Halorhodospira halophila SL1: one gene and its partner. The protein of the gene in region 1 interacts with the protein of each later gene in a pairwise test. Links are inferred from orthologs where the notes say so. Each region holds a gene or a part of one and is shown on either strand. Other genes may lie near its edges.

Region 1 (7,476 bases):
CCGACGAGGAGCGGGTCATCGCCGCTCACGCCGCACGGCTGGTGCCCTGAAACGGCGCTCGCCGCCGTCGGGGCGGCATATGTACAATGTCCGGACGCTGAGAAAGGCAGGCCCGATGAGCGATCGCTACCCGGAGACGCTCCACCGCAGCACCGTCGCCCGCTCGCGGCTGTTCCGCATCGAGGCGGTGGGGCTGCGCTTTGGCAACGGCGTCGAGGTGGAGTACGAGCGCCTGGGCGGGAGCGCAGCTGGGGCGGTGCTGGTCGTCCCGGTTACGGCCCGCGGCGAGGTGCTGCTCATCCGCGAGTACGCCGCCGGCACCGAGTGCTACGAACTGGGGCTGCCCAAGGGGCGCGTGGAACCCGGCGAGGATCCGCTGCGCGCCGCCAACCGCGAGCTCATGGAGGAGGTCGGCTACGGCGCCGAGGCGCTCACCGTGCTGCGCAGTGTCACCCTGGCGCCGGCCTACTTCAGCCACCGCACCCAGCTCATCCTCGCCGAGGGTCTCTTCGAGCACCGCCTGCCCGGCGACGAGCCGGAGCCCATCGAGGTGGTGCCCTGGCCTCTGGGGGAACTGGAACGCCTCCTCGGCCAGTCCGATCTGACCGAGGCACGCTCGATCACCGCGCTTTATCTGGCGCGGGATCATCTGGCAGGGCGCGCGGCGTAACCCGCGCCGGAACAACACGGAAGGGATCATGGCAGAGCAACCGTGGCAGCACTGGCTGGAGCCGGTGCGGGAGATCGCCGAGCAGGCCGGCGAACGCATCATGGCCGTCTACCGTACCGCCGATTTCGAGGTGGAGGCCAAGGCGGACGACAGCCCGCTGACCCGGGCCGACCAGGCCGCCCACGACGCCATCAAGGCCGGGCTTACCGCGCTGACCCCCGATCTGCCCCAGCTCTCCGAGGAGGGCGAGGACATCGATCCTGCCGAACGGCAGGCGTGGCGGCAGTACTGGCTGATCGACCCGCTGGACGGAACCCGGGAGTTCATCAAGCGCAACGGCGAGTTCACCGTCAACATCGCCCTGGTGGTCGATGGTCGGCCGGTGCTCGGTGTGGTCCACGCCCCGGACCTGGGGGTGACCTGGGCGGCGACGGCCGGCGTAGACGCCTGGCGCGAGGCCGGCGGCCAGCGCCACAGCATCCGCACGCGCGCCGCCGCGTCGCCGCTGACCGCCGTCGTCAGTCGCTCCCACCGCGAGGCAGCGGTGGCCGATATCCTCGCCCGCCTCGGGGACTACCGCGAGCTTTCGGTGGGCAGTTCGCTGAAGATCTGCCGCATCGCCGAGGGCGAGGCCGATCTCTACCCGCGCTTCGGGCCCACCTGCGAGTGGGATACCGGGGCCGCGCAGTGCGTGCTGGAGGTCGCCGGCGGTTGCCTGATGGACGTCGGCGGCGAGCCGCTGCGCTACAACACCGGTGCCTCGCTGCTCAACCCGGACTTCATCGCCGTGGGCGACCCGGCCTACGACTGGGCGCGGGTCACCGACGGGCTCCCCTGGGAGGCGCGGCGCTAGGCCGCCAGTCGGGCACTTGTGATTGTGGAGTCTCACCCGCATCATTAGGGGAGAGCAGGTTGTTCCGCAGCGGAGGTAACCCCAGTGGCCGAGTCCATGGCCCCCCTCGAAGAGGTTGAAGCGCAGCTGACCCGCATCAGCCACTGCATCGCCGAGGCCGTGGCGGCGGTGTGCAGCGATCCCGGTGCGTCGCCGGTACTGCGGGCGGTGTTCGAGGAGCTGCTGCGCAAGAGCGAGGCCACCCTCAACTGCGTCGAGTGCCAGCGCCTGTGCTGCTTCCGCGCCCGGGTGATCGAACTCGAGCAGGCGGCGGATTCGGCGCGGGCGGCGGCCATCGCCGACGAGGGTGCCGGCGAGCAGACCCAGGAGCGGATCCTCGCTGCCCACGACGCCCTGCGCGATCTCAAGGAGGTGGCGCAGCGCGGCCTGCGCTGCTGCGAGGCCCTCGGCGCGTGCCAGCGCAGTTGACACGCCGGCCCAGGGCCGCTATTTTCCGTTCTACTACATCAGCGCGTCGCGCGCCGGCTCCTGGGGCAGCGCAGCGCCCAATCCCGCACTCGGCCCCCTTGTCGGGATCCTCGGTTCCAATCAACGAGCAGTTTCCAATTATCCGAGCCCCGTGCAGCGGCTCCGCCCATATCGACGCAATCGAACCTGGAGGTCTTCTACCGTGAGCGACGCAATCGTGCACGCCACCGACCAGAATTTCGAGCAGGAAGTGCTTCAAGCCAGCGTGCCCGTGCTGGTGGACTACTGGGCCGAGTGGTGTGGGCCCTGCAAGATGATCGGCCCCATCCTCGAAGAGATCGCCGCCGATTACGGCGACCGCCTCAAGGTCGTCAAGCTGAATATCGACGAGAACCCCGAGACCCCGCCGAAGTACGGCATCCGCGGGATCCCCACGCTGATGCTGTTCAAGGGCGGCAACGTCGAGGCCACCAAGGTCGGCGCCCTGTCCAAGTCCCAGCTGACCGCGTTCATCGACAGCAACCTGTAGAACAACTGCCGCAGCGCCGCCCCCGGCTTGAGTCCCGCGCCATCGCGCCCCTGCGGACGGCCGGCGGGCCGGCGCCCCCGTGACCCTCCCCACGCCGAAGCGAACCATGAATCTCACCGAGCTCAAGAGAAAGCCAGCCACCGAACTCCTGGAGATCGCCCAGTCCATGGGCATCGAGGGCACTGCCCGCTCCCGGAAGCAGGACATCATCTTCGCCATCCTCAAGGCTCATGCCAAGAACGGCGATTCCATCTACGGCGACGGCGTCCTCGAGATCCTCCAGGACGGCTTCGGCTTCCTGCGCTCCGCGGATGCCTCGTACATGGCCGGGCCGGACGATATCTACGTCTCGCCCAGCCAGATCCGCCGGTTCGCACTGCGCACCGGCGACACCATCACCGGCAAGATCCGCCCCCCGAAGGACGGCGAGCGCTACTTCGCCCTGCTCAAGGTCGACCAGATCAACTTCGAGCCGCCGGAGGCGGCCAAGAACAAGGTCCTCTTCGAGAACCTCACTCCGCTGTTCACCCGCGATCGCATGCGCATGGAGCGGGGCAACGGCTCCACCGAGGACCTCACCGCCCGGGTCATTGACCTGGTGGCGCCTATCGGCAAGGGCCAGCGCGGGCTGATCGTCTCGCCCCCGAAGGCCGGCAAGACGATGATGCTCCAGAACGTCGCCCAGAGCATCACCTACAACTACCCGGAGTGCTACCTCATCGTCCTGCTCATCGACGAGCGGCCCGAGGAGGTCACTGAGTTCGCCCGCTCGGTGCTCAGCGCCGAGACGGTCTCCTCGACCTTCGACGAGCCGGCCTCGCGCCACGTCCAGGTCGCCGAGATGGTCATCGAGAAGGCCAAGCGCCTGGTCGAGCACAAGAAGGACGTGGTCATCCTGCTCGACTCCGTCACCCGCCTGGCGCGCGCCTATAATACGGTGGTGCCGTCGTCCGGTAAGGTGCTCACCGGGGGCGTGGATGCCAACGCCCTGCACCGGCCCAAGCGCTTCTTCGGTGCCGCGCGCAACGTCGAAGAGGGCGGCAGCCTCACCATCCTGGCCACCGCCCTGGTCGAGACCGGCTCGCGCATGGACGAGGTGATCTACGAGGAGTTCAAGGGCACCGGCAACATGGAGCTGCACATGGACCGGAAGATCGCCGAGAAGCGCATCTACCCGGCCATCCACCTGAACCGCTCTGGGACCCGGCGCGAGGAACTCCTGATGACCCCCGAGGAGCTGCAGAAGACCTGGATCCTGCGCAAGCTCCTGCACAACATGGACGAGGTGGCCGCCATCGAGTTCCTCCTCGACAAGCTCAAGGACACCAAGACCAACACCGAGTTCTTCGAGGCCATGAAACGCTGATGAGCCATCCCCTCCGTCGTGCCCGGGCCGCCCTGATCGCCGCCGTGGCGACGGTGGCGGCCGGGCCGGCGATGGGCCACGGCTATCAGGGCGAGCGCGGCTACGACGTCGACCTGCGGGTGACCGGCGAGCACTACCAGACCGACCTCGACTACGGGGATCGCACCGTCGAGCACCGCACCAGTCGCCTCGGCTTCCAGCTCTTCGAAGTGGGCAACCCGCAGATCCAGCCCGGCCTCTTCGGCGGCTGGCTGCGCTCGCGGGTGGACGACCCCGGTGATCCCGTCGCCGATGCCACCCGCCTCAGCGGCTACTACATCGGCGCCGGGGTGCGCTCCCACCTGTTCCACCGCGAGCCGGTGAGCCTCCTCGGCGAGGTCCGCTACACCTGGCACGACGTCGACGGCAGCCGCGGCGATACCGAGATCGAGCGCGAGTGGACCGAGCTGCAGGCGCGACTCGGGCCCATGGTGCGTGTCGGCCCGGTGCGCTGGACCGTGGGCGGGTACGTCAGCGTCATCGACGGGGATCAGTACGTGGACGGCCGCCGCGAGGGCTTCGAGCACGACCGGCTCAGCGGCGCCTACACCCAGCTCGACGTCATGGTCGATCGCACCGGCTACGTCGGCCTGCACGCCGATACCGGGGGCAACGCCGGCGTGCACATGGTCTTCGGTCGCATCTTCTAGCCCCGGGATACCCTGGTACGCAGCAGGGGTGAAAGGGGCTATAGTAGAAGCGGTGGAGGACACCCACGACGCGGCTTCGATCCTGGAGGACCCATGCCCTTGAACCGTCTCTCTGCGCCGCTGCTGGCGGCCGCCGCGGCCCTGGCCCTGATCGGCTGCAGCACCACCCCCGACGACGCCCCCGACCCCACCGATGCGGAGGCCGAGGAGCGGCTGGGCCTGCCGGGCTGGTACGTCCAGCGCGACACGCCGGAGGAGTCCATGGTGGTCTACGGCTTCGGCGTCTCCCAGGCCGAGCCGGACTACCCGGATCAGATGCGCCGACAGGCGCGTACCAATGCCGCCGCCGAGATTGCCGAGCAGTTGACCCAGACCATCCAGGCGCTCAACAGTGAGTACTTCGACCGTCAGGATCTGGGCCGGGACGAGGAGGGGGCGCGAACCCGGCAGCAGCTCCAGCAGAGCACCGAGCAGTGGATCGACCAGACCCTGGTCGGGGTGCAGGTCAAGCGCACCGACGTCACCGACGACGGGCGCTGGGTGGTGATGTCCCAGTACGACCTGGAGCAGGACTTCGACGCCTACTTCCGGGCCATCGGTGCCGATGACGACGGCGGCCTGCGCTCCGATCTGCGCGGCGCCGCCGAGGATCACCTCGAGCAGCTGCGCAATCGGGTCAATCGGTAAGGAGGGTCGGTTATGCCCCGCGGCTGGACGCTGCTGATCCCGCTGCTTGGCGCCTTCCTGCTCGGGGGCTGTGCCGAACGGGTGGAACGCGGTGCCGAGCGGGCCGCCGAGCGCGCCCTGGAGGAGGCCGAGACCCGCGAGGAGCGGGAGCAGGCCGAGCGGGATCTGGAACGGGCCCGGGACGAGCACCGCGACCGCATGCAGCAGCAGTGACCGAGGCCCGTATGCGGGGTAGCCCGTGCTGTCGCCACGCCGCGCTGCTGCTCGCCGCGGCGCTGGGTCTGGGCGGCGGAGGCTGCGCGCTCCTCGGCGAGCGCTACCCCGACGCCGCCGAATTGCGCGAGCAGGGGCGGGCGGAGGCGGAATCCGGCTACACCTACGGCCACGGCACCGGCGAGACCCCCGAGGAGGCCCGGCAGTCGGCGCTCTACGAGATCGCAGGGGAGGTGGTCACCGCGGTGCGCGGCGAGCAGCGCGAGGTCTTCCGCAGCCTGCAGCGCCGGGGTGAGGTCGACGGCGGCGAGGTCGAGCGTGCCACCGAGGTCGAGCTGACCGCCACCGTCGCCTCGGTGAGCCACGTGGCCCTCGAAGGGGCGCGGGTGGTGGCCGAGCAGCGGGTGGCGGGAGGCTGGTACGTCCGGGTCCGCCTCTCGGATCAACGCATGGCGCAGCTGCGCGCGCAGGCCCGGCGCAACGCCCCGGCCATGGCGCAGTTCGAACTGACCGAGGCGGTGCCCGAGGACCGGCCGGGGCAGCGCTTCGCGCGGGCGGCGCGGGGCCTGCAGACCGTAACGCGCACCGGCGTCGGCGACCAGCGGCTCTATAGCCACCGCCTGGGCGAGACCACCTTCGCCGCCTACTTCGAGGAGACGGCCCGGCAGGCCGCCGCGCAGCTTCAAGTGATCCCGGTGGTGGCCGACGACGAAGTGCGCTTCGTCGCCGTAGACCGCCACTCCCTGCGCCCCCAGCCCAACCTCAAGCTGCGCATCGGCGGCATGACGCTGCTCACCGATGACGGCGGCTGGACCGCCGGACGCAGCCTGCGCGGGCTCGGCGACGAGGTCCGCGTCGAAGTGCTCGGCGCCCCGGATCAGCCGGCCCGGCTGCCGGCGCACCTGTGCTGCCTGGTGAGCCCGCGGCGCGACGACGGGGCCGGGGTGGAGCGCGCCGCCCTCTACCTGCACACCGAGCCGAGCGGCGCCGTGGTGCGGGTGGACGGCCGCGACTACGTCACCCCGGCTCGGGTCCCGGTGCGCCCCGGCGAGCGGTACCGCGTCCGCGTCCTGGAGACCGCTGAGCACCGGGGCGATACCGCCACCGTGCGGGTGGATGAGCAGACCCCGGCGGCCTACTTCTCGGTCCGCCTCACCGAGCGCCAGTACGGCCACCTGGACCTGCGCGCCGACGGGCGCCACAGCCTGATCCGTCTCGTGCGTCACGACCATCAGGAAGCCGGCGCCATCCGCCGCCCCGCCGAGGCCGGGGCGTACACGGTGCGCATCACCCGTGACGACCCCGATTACCAGGATATCGTCGATGAGCTGGTGCTGCGCCCGGACGAGCGCATCCAGCGCCAGTACACCGAGCCCCGCTACCGCCGCCCCTACCACTACGGCTGGCGCTGGGGCGTGACCCTGGGCGTGCTTGGCGGGGAACCCGGCGACGGCTACCGCGTGCCGGGAAGCGACGGCAACGTGGCCTACGGCGACCGCCCCGACGGCGTCGGCGAACTCACCCGGCTGGAGCGCGACGGTGAACTCAACGCCCAGCTCGGTGGCCAGGCGCAGTACTTCGCCGACCGGCTGCCGGTGACCTTCGCCGGCGGGCTGGGGCTGCGCAGCGTGAGCTATGAAGCGGAGGGGGTCACCGGTGAACGCGAGGACGTGGACCTGGACACCCTGCAGCTGACCCTCGGGGCCGGCCTGTGGCGGCCGCTCGGCGGCGAGGGCGTCGGCTGGCTCACCGCCAACCAGGCCTGGGAGCGCAGCCGCTGGGACGACGACGACGCCGTCAACCTCAGCCTGCCCGGCGGGCGCAGCTCCAACCGCTACCCCTTCCTGGAGCTGGGCGGGCAGTGGGGGCCGTGGCTGGTGGCCGCCCGCGTGGCCGGCGGCGACGGCGGCCTGCGCCCGGTGCTCCTGGTGGGTTTCGGCGGCACCGCCATGGAGCGCGGCTACGAACTCCCGCCGGAGGTCGAGGCCCGGCCCGGCAGCC
Region 2 (5,349 bases), 1.3 Mb from region 1 along the record:
TCTACCGCACGCGCCCCACCGCCCGCGCGGTGATCCGGGCCCCCGCCTCACGGGTGTCTGTCGTCCAGTTCGGCGAGCTATGGCGCCCGGTCCATTGCGATGCGCTTCAATGGTGATTACGATGCAGCGAGTCGGGCTGGCGTAGCTCAGTCGGTAGAGCGGCTGCCTTGTAAGCAGCGGGTCGCAGGTTCGAATCCTGTCGCCAGCTCCAGCGTTGACAGAGCCCGAATCGATCTGCATAATTTCGCATCCTGTATCCGGAGGGGTACCCAAGCGGCCAACGGGGGCAGACTGTAAATCTGCTGGCACAGCCTTCGGAGGTTCGAATCCTCCCCCCTCCACCAGACAAGCAGCGCCGCGCCGGCGGGCGGGGCAGTGGAATACGAACGAACAGGTTTGGGTTCTGCGGGTGTAGTTCAGTGGTAGAACCTCAGCCTTCCAAGCTGATGACGTGGGTTCGATTCCCATCACCCGCTCCAGGCAGCTGGCCGCCGCAAGCGGCACAACCGTTTAGCGGGCCCATATAGCTCAGCAGGTAGAGCACTTCCTTGGTAAGGAAGAGGTCACCGGTTCGAGTCCGGTTATGGGCTCCATTTTCATGGCGCAACGCGCAAACCGCCCTGTCAAAAAATCAGCGAACACGGGGAGAAGCCGTCCATGTCCAAGGAAAAGTTCGAGCGCAAGAAGCCGCACATCAACGTCGGCACCATCGGTCACGTCGACCATGGCAAGACGACGCTGACTGCGGCCCTGACCAAGGTGCTCGCCGAGGCCCACGGCGGCGACGCCCGTGCGTTCGATCAGATCGACAACGCGCCGGAGGAGCGCGCCCGCGGCATCACGATTGCCACGGCGCACGTGGAGTACGAGTCGGAGTCCCGTCACTACGCCCACGTTGACTGCCCGGGTCACGCCGACTACGTCAAGAACATGATCACCGGCGCGGCGCAGATGGACGGCTCGATCCTGGTGGTCTCCGCCGCCGACGGCCCGATGCCGCAGACCCGCGAGCACATCCTGCTCGCCCGTCAGGTCGGCGTCCCGGCGATCGTGGTCTTCCTGAACAAGGCCGACATGGTCGACGACGCCGAGCTGCTCGAGCTCGTCGAGATGGAGGTCCGGGAGCTGCTCAGCGACTACGACTTCGACGGCGACAACATCCCGGTGGTCACCGGCTCGGCGCTCAAGGCGCTCGAGGGCGACGACTCGGAGATGGGGCGTCCGGCGATCATCAAGCTCGTCGAGGCGATGGACGCGCACATCCCGCAGCCGGAGCGTCCGGTGGATGGCGACTTCCTCATGCCCATTGAGGACGTCTTCTCCATCTCCGGCCGCGGCACGGTGGTGACCGGTCGTGTCGAGCGCGGTGTCATCAAGGTCGGTGAAGAGGTCGAGATCGTCGGCATCACCGACACGCGCAAGACGACCTGCACCGGCGTCGAGATGTTCCGCAAGCTGCTCGACCAGGGTGAGGCCGGTGATAACATCGGCGCGCTGCTGCGTGGCATCAAGCGCGACGACGTCGAGCGCGGCCAGGTGCTGTGCAAGCCGAAGTCGATCACGCCGCACACGCACTTCGAGGCCGAGGTCTACGTCCTGAGCAAGGACGAGGGTGGCCGGCACACGCCGTTCTTCAACGGCTACCGTCCGCAGTTCTACTTCCGGACGACGGACGTCACGGGTACGGTGACGCTGCCGGAGGGCACCGAGATGGTGATGCCGGGCGACAACGTCAAGATGACGGTTCAGCTGATCGCCCCGATCGCCATGGAGGACGGCCTGCGCTTCGCGATTCGCGAGGGTGGCCGCACCGTCGGCGCCGGCGTCGTCTCCAAGATCCTCGACTGATCTTGCCAAGCCGGGGGTGTGGATGATATAACTCCGCACCCTCAGGTCATCAAACACTAGGCCAGTAGCTCAATTGGCAGAGCAGCGGTCTCCAAAACCGCAGGTTGGGGGTTCGAGTCCCTCCTGGCCTGCCAACTTCACGACGCGGTCCGGCGGGCATGGCTCGCCGGACCGCTTCGGTAGCAGGGTCCATGAAGTCAAAGGCAGAGACTGCGAAATCCCCGCTTGACGTCGTTAAGTGGGTCGTAGCCATCGCCCTCGCGCTCGGGGCCGTGGCCGGGTTCTACGTCTTCGGTGACGAGCCGCTCCTCTACCGCGTTGCCGGTCTGTTGGCCGTTGTCGGCGTCGCCGTCGCCGTCCTCGCTACCACTGCACAGGGGCGCAGCGTCTGGTCGTTCGCCCAGGGCGCCAAGCAGGAGGTGCGCAAGGTCGTCTGGCCCACCCGGCAGGAGACCCTGCAAACGACGCTGATTGTTGCCGCGGTGGTGATTATTGTGGCCATCTTCCTCTGGCTGATGGACCTGCTGCTGCTTTGGCTGGTCGGCATGATCACCGGCCACGGAGGCTGACGCATGGCACTGCGCTGGTACGTAATCCACGCCTATTCGGGCTTCGAGAAGCAGGTTCAGCGTTCCCTTCAGGAGCGCATCCGGCGCGCTGGCATGGAAGACAAGTTCGGCGAGATCCTCGTGCCCACCGAGGAGGTCGTCGAGATGCGCGAGGGGCAGAAGCGCAAGAGCGAGCGCAAGTTCTTCCCCGGCTACGTCCTCGTGCAGATGGAGCTCGACGACGATACCTGGCACCTGGTCAAAGAGGTCCCGCGGGTGATGGGGTTCATCGGTGGTCGTCCGGACCGCCCGGCTCCCATCTCGGATCGCGAGGCCGAGCAGATCCTCAGCCGGGTCCGCGAGGGCGCCGAGAAGCCGCGGCCCAAGGTCCTGTTTGAGGTCGGTGAGATCGTGCGGGTCACCGACGGCCCGTTTACCGACTTCAACGGCGCGGTGGAAGAGGTCAACTACGAGAAGAGCCGTCTGCGCGTGGCAGTGCTCATCTTCGGCCGCTCCACGCCCGTCGAGCTCGAGTTCAGCCAGGTCGAAAAAACGTAACCGCGGCGCGCCGTCCGGCGCGTCTCACCCCACGGGGAGCCCTCATCCGGCGTTCGCACCCGTGACAGGAGCACGTAAGCATGGCGAAGAAGATCGAAGCCTACATCAAGCTGCAGGTCCCCGCCGGGCAGGCCAACCCGAGCCCGCCGGTGGGTCCCGCCCTCGGTCAGCACGGCCTGAACATCATGGAGTTCTGTAAGGCGTTCAACGCCCAGACCCAGGAGATGGAAGGGGGGCTGCCGATCCCGGTGGTGATCACGGTCTACTCCGACCGCAGCTTCACCTTTGTGACCAAGACCCCGCCGGCCCCGGTCCTTCTGCTCAAGGCTATCGGCGCCAAGGGCGGCTCCGGCACGCCGAACACCAAGAAGGTCGGCACCGTCCAGCGCGACCAGCTCGAGGAAATCGCCCGGACCAAGTGGCCGGACTTGAACGCCTCCGATATGGACGCGGCGGTGCGCTCCATCGCCGGTACCGCGCGGAGCATGGGCATCGACGTGGAGGGGGTCTAAGCCATGGCCAAGCTGACCAAGCGGCAGAAGCAGATTCGCGAGCGCGTGGACGGCAACCACGCCTACCCGGTGGATGAGGCCCTGGCCCTGGTGAAGGAGCTGGCCACGGCGCGTTTCCCGGAGAGCATCGACGTGGCGGTCAACCTCGGCGTCGACCCGCGGAAGTCGGATCAGATCGTCCGCGGCTCCACCGTCCTGCCCAACGGCACCGGCAAGTCCATGCGCGTCGCCGTGTTCGCCCAGGGCGAGAACGCCGACGCCGCACAGGCCGAGGGTGCCGATGCCGTCGGCATGGACGACCTGGCCGAGCGCATGCAGGGCGGCGAGCTGGACTACGACGTGGTCATCGCCTCCCCCGACGCCATGGGTGTGGTCGGCAAGCTCGGCCCGGTCCTCGGCCCGCGTGGCCTGATGCCGAACCCGAAGACGGGTACCGTCTCCGCCGACGTGGCCGGTGCCGTGCGCAACGCCAAGGCCGGTCAGGTGCGCTACCGCACCGACCGTGGCGGCGTCATCCACTCCGCCATTGGCCGCGCCAACTTCGACGAGCAGGCGCTGCGCGAGAACCTCGACGCGCTGCTCGCCGACCTGAACAAGCTCAAGCCGAGCACCTCCAAGGGGGTCTACATCAAGGGCATCACCGTGTCCTCGACGATGGGCGCGGGTGTCCGCGTCGACAGGGCCACCCTCGGGGTGTAAAGCGGAATCTCGGCGGGCCGCGTAGCGGCCCGCCGGACCTGGCCGGCACGGACGCCGGCCCGGCTGTCTGATAGCGACAGCCGTCCGAGACCGCCGGTGCCCCTCGGGGCTTAAAGGGGACACCCGCCTGCGTAGACGGTGGCGCAAGCGAGGAGCCTGCACTTCGCCACCGTGAAGCCGACTCGAGAGAGTCGATTCGCGTACCCCGCAACCCGGGGTTCGCACCATCGGCTCCCGGGAGGCGACTTCCGAGGAGATCAACCTTCCCAGGAGACAGACGATGGGACTGAGTCTGGAGCAGAAAAAGGCGATGGTGCAGGAGGTGGCTGCGGTGGCCCAAGAGGCCCTGACCGCGGTCTCCGCCGAGTACCGGGGCCTGACTGCCGGGGAGATGGACCAGCTGCGCGCCCAGGCGCGTGAGCAGGGCGTCTACCTCCGTGTGGTCAAGAATACCCTGGCCCGGCGGGCAGTTGCCGGCACCGAGTTCGAATGCATGACCGAAGGCTTCTACGGGCCGCTCCTGCTGGCGTTCTCGCAGGACGACCCGGGTGCGGCGGCGCGCCTGGTGCGCGACTTCCGCAAGAAGAACGAGAGCTTGGTCGTGCGCAACGTGGCGTTCGGCGGCACGCTTTACGGCCCCGAGCACCTCGACCGGTTGGCCAGCCTGCCGACCCGCGACGAGGCCCTGTCGAAGCTCATGGCGACCATGCGTGCCCCGGTCCAGAAGCTCGCCACCACCACCAACGAGGTGCCGGGCAAGCTGGTTCGGACCCTGGCTGCCGTGCGCGACGCCAAAGAGGCCGCCTGACCTCGCCATACGCCACCGGACCCGCGCGGGTCCACTCGCTGATTATTGAATAGGAGAGACACAGATGGCCGCTTCGAAAGACGAGATCCTTGAGTCCATTGCCAACATGAGCGTCATGGAGGTCGTGGAGCTCATCGAGGCGATGGAAGAGAAGTTCGGTGTCACCGCGGCTGCCGCCGTGGCTGCGGCGCCGGCTGCCGGCGGCGGCGGCGGCGACGAGGGCGGCGCCGCCGAGGAGCAGACCGAGTTCGACGTGATCCTCAGCTCCCACGGCGACAACAAGGTCGGCGTCATCAAGGCCGTGCGCGGCGTGACCGGCCTGGGCCTGAAGGAGGCGAAGGAGGTCGTCGAGGGCTGCCCGGCGCCGATCAAGGAA

What was found. The genes of interacting proteins can lie anywhere in the genome.
Region 2: the proteins of rho (region 1) and nusG interact in binary tests that used the Escherichia coli proteins (3 or more experiments, as listed by UniProt). The link is inferred for Halorhodospira halophila SL1 from one-to-one orthologs.

The regions. Positions count from the first base shown.
Region 1 is NC_008789.1:2,254,530-2,262,005, reverse strand. The notes cover bases 1,793-4,756. They hold rho (transcription termination factor Rho), read left to right. Parts: upstream 1,793-2,626; coding sequence 2,627-3,886; downstream 3,887-4,756. Other genes in these bases: HHAL_RS10370 (LPP20 family lipoprotein), read left to right, coding at 4,669-4,756; HHAL_RS10375 (hypothetical protein), read left to right, coding at 3,886-4,575; trxA (thioredoxin TrxA), read left to right, coding at 2,194-2,520; HHAL_RS10390 (hypothetical protein), read left to right, coding at 1,793-1,991. Also shown: HHAL_RS10405 (acetate/propionate family kinase), read left to right, coding at 1-50; ADP compounds hydrolase NudE, read left to right, coding at 116-670; 3'(2'),5'-bisphosphate nucleotidase CysQ, read left to right, coding at 699-1,523; more of HHAL_RS10390, read left to right, coding at 1,608-1,792; more of HHAL_RS10370, read left to right, coding at 4,757-5,262; HHAL_RS10365 (hypothetical protein), read left to right, coding at 5,275-5,475; HHAL_RS10360 (hypothetical protein), read left to right, coding at 5,487-7,476. UniProt on the Escherichia coli protein: Facilitates transcription termination by a mechanism that involves Rho binding to the nascent RNA, activation of Rho's RNA-dependent ATPase activity, and release of the mRNA from the DNA template.
Region 2 is NC_008789.1:941,125-946,473, reverse strand. The notes cover bases 1,347-4,187. They hold nusG (transcription termination/antitermination protein NusG), read left to right. Parts: upstream 1,347-2,420; coding sequence 2,421-2,954; downstream 2,955-4,187. Other genes in these bases: rplA (50S ribosomal protein L1), read left to right, coding at 3,470-4,165; rplK (50S ribosomal protein L11), read left to right, coding at 3,035-3,466; secE (preprotein translocase subunit SecE), read left to right, coding at 2,040-2,417; tuf (elongation factor Tu), read left to right, coding at 1,347-1,848. Also shown: HHAL_RS04445 (hypothetical protein), read left to right, coding at 1-116; more of tuf, read left to right, coding at 658-1,346; rplJ (50S ribosomal protein L10), read left to right, coding at 4,446-4,973; rplL (50S ribosomal protein L7/L12), read left to right, coding at 5,038-5,349. UniProt on the Escherichia coli protein: Part of the processive rRNA transcription and antitermination complex (rrnTAC). The complex forms an RNA-chaperone ring around the RNA exit tunnel of RNA polymerase (RNAP).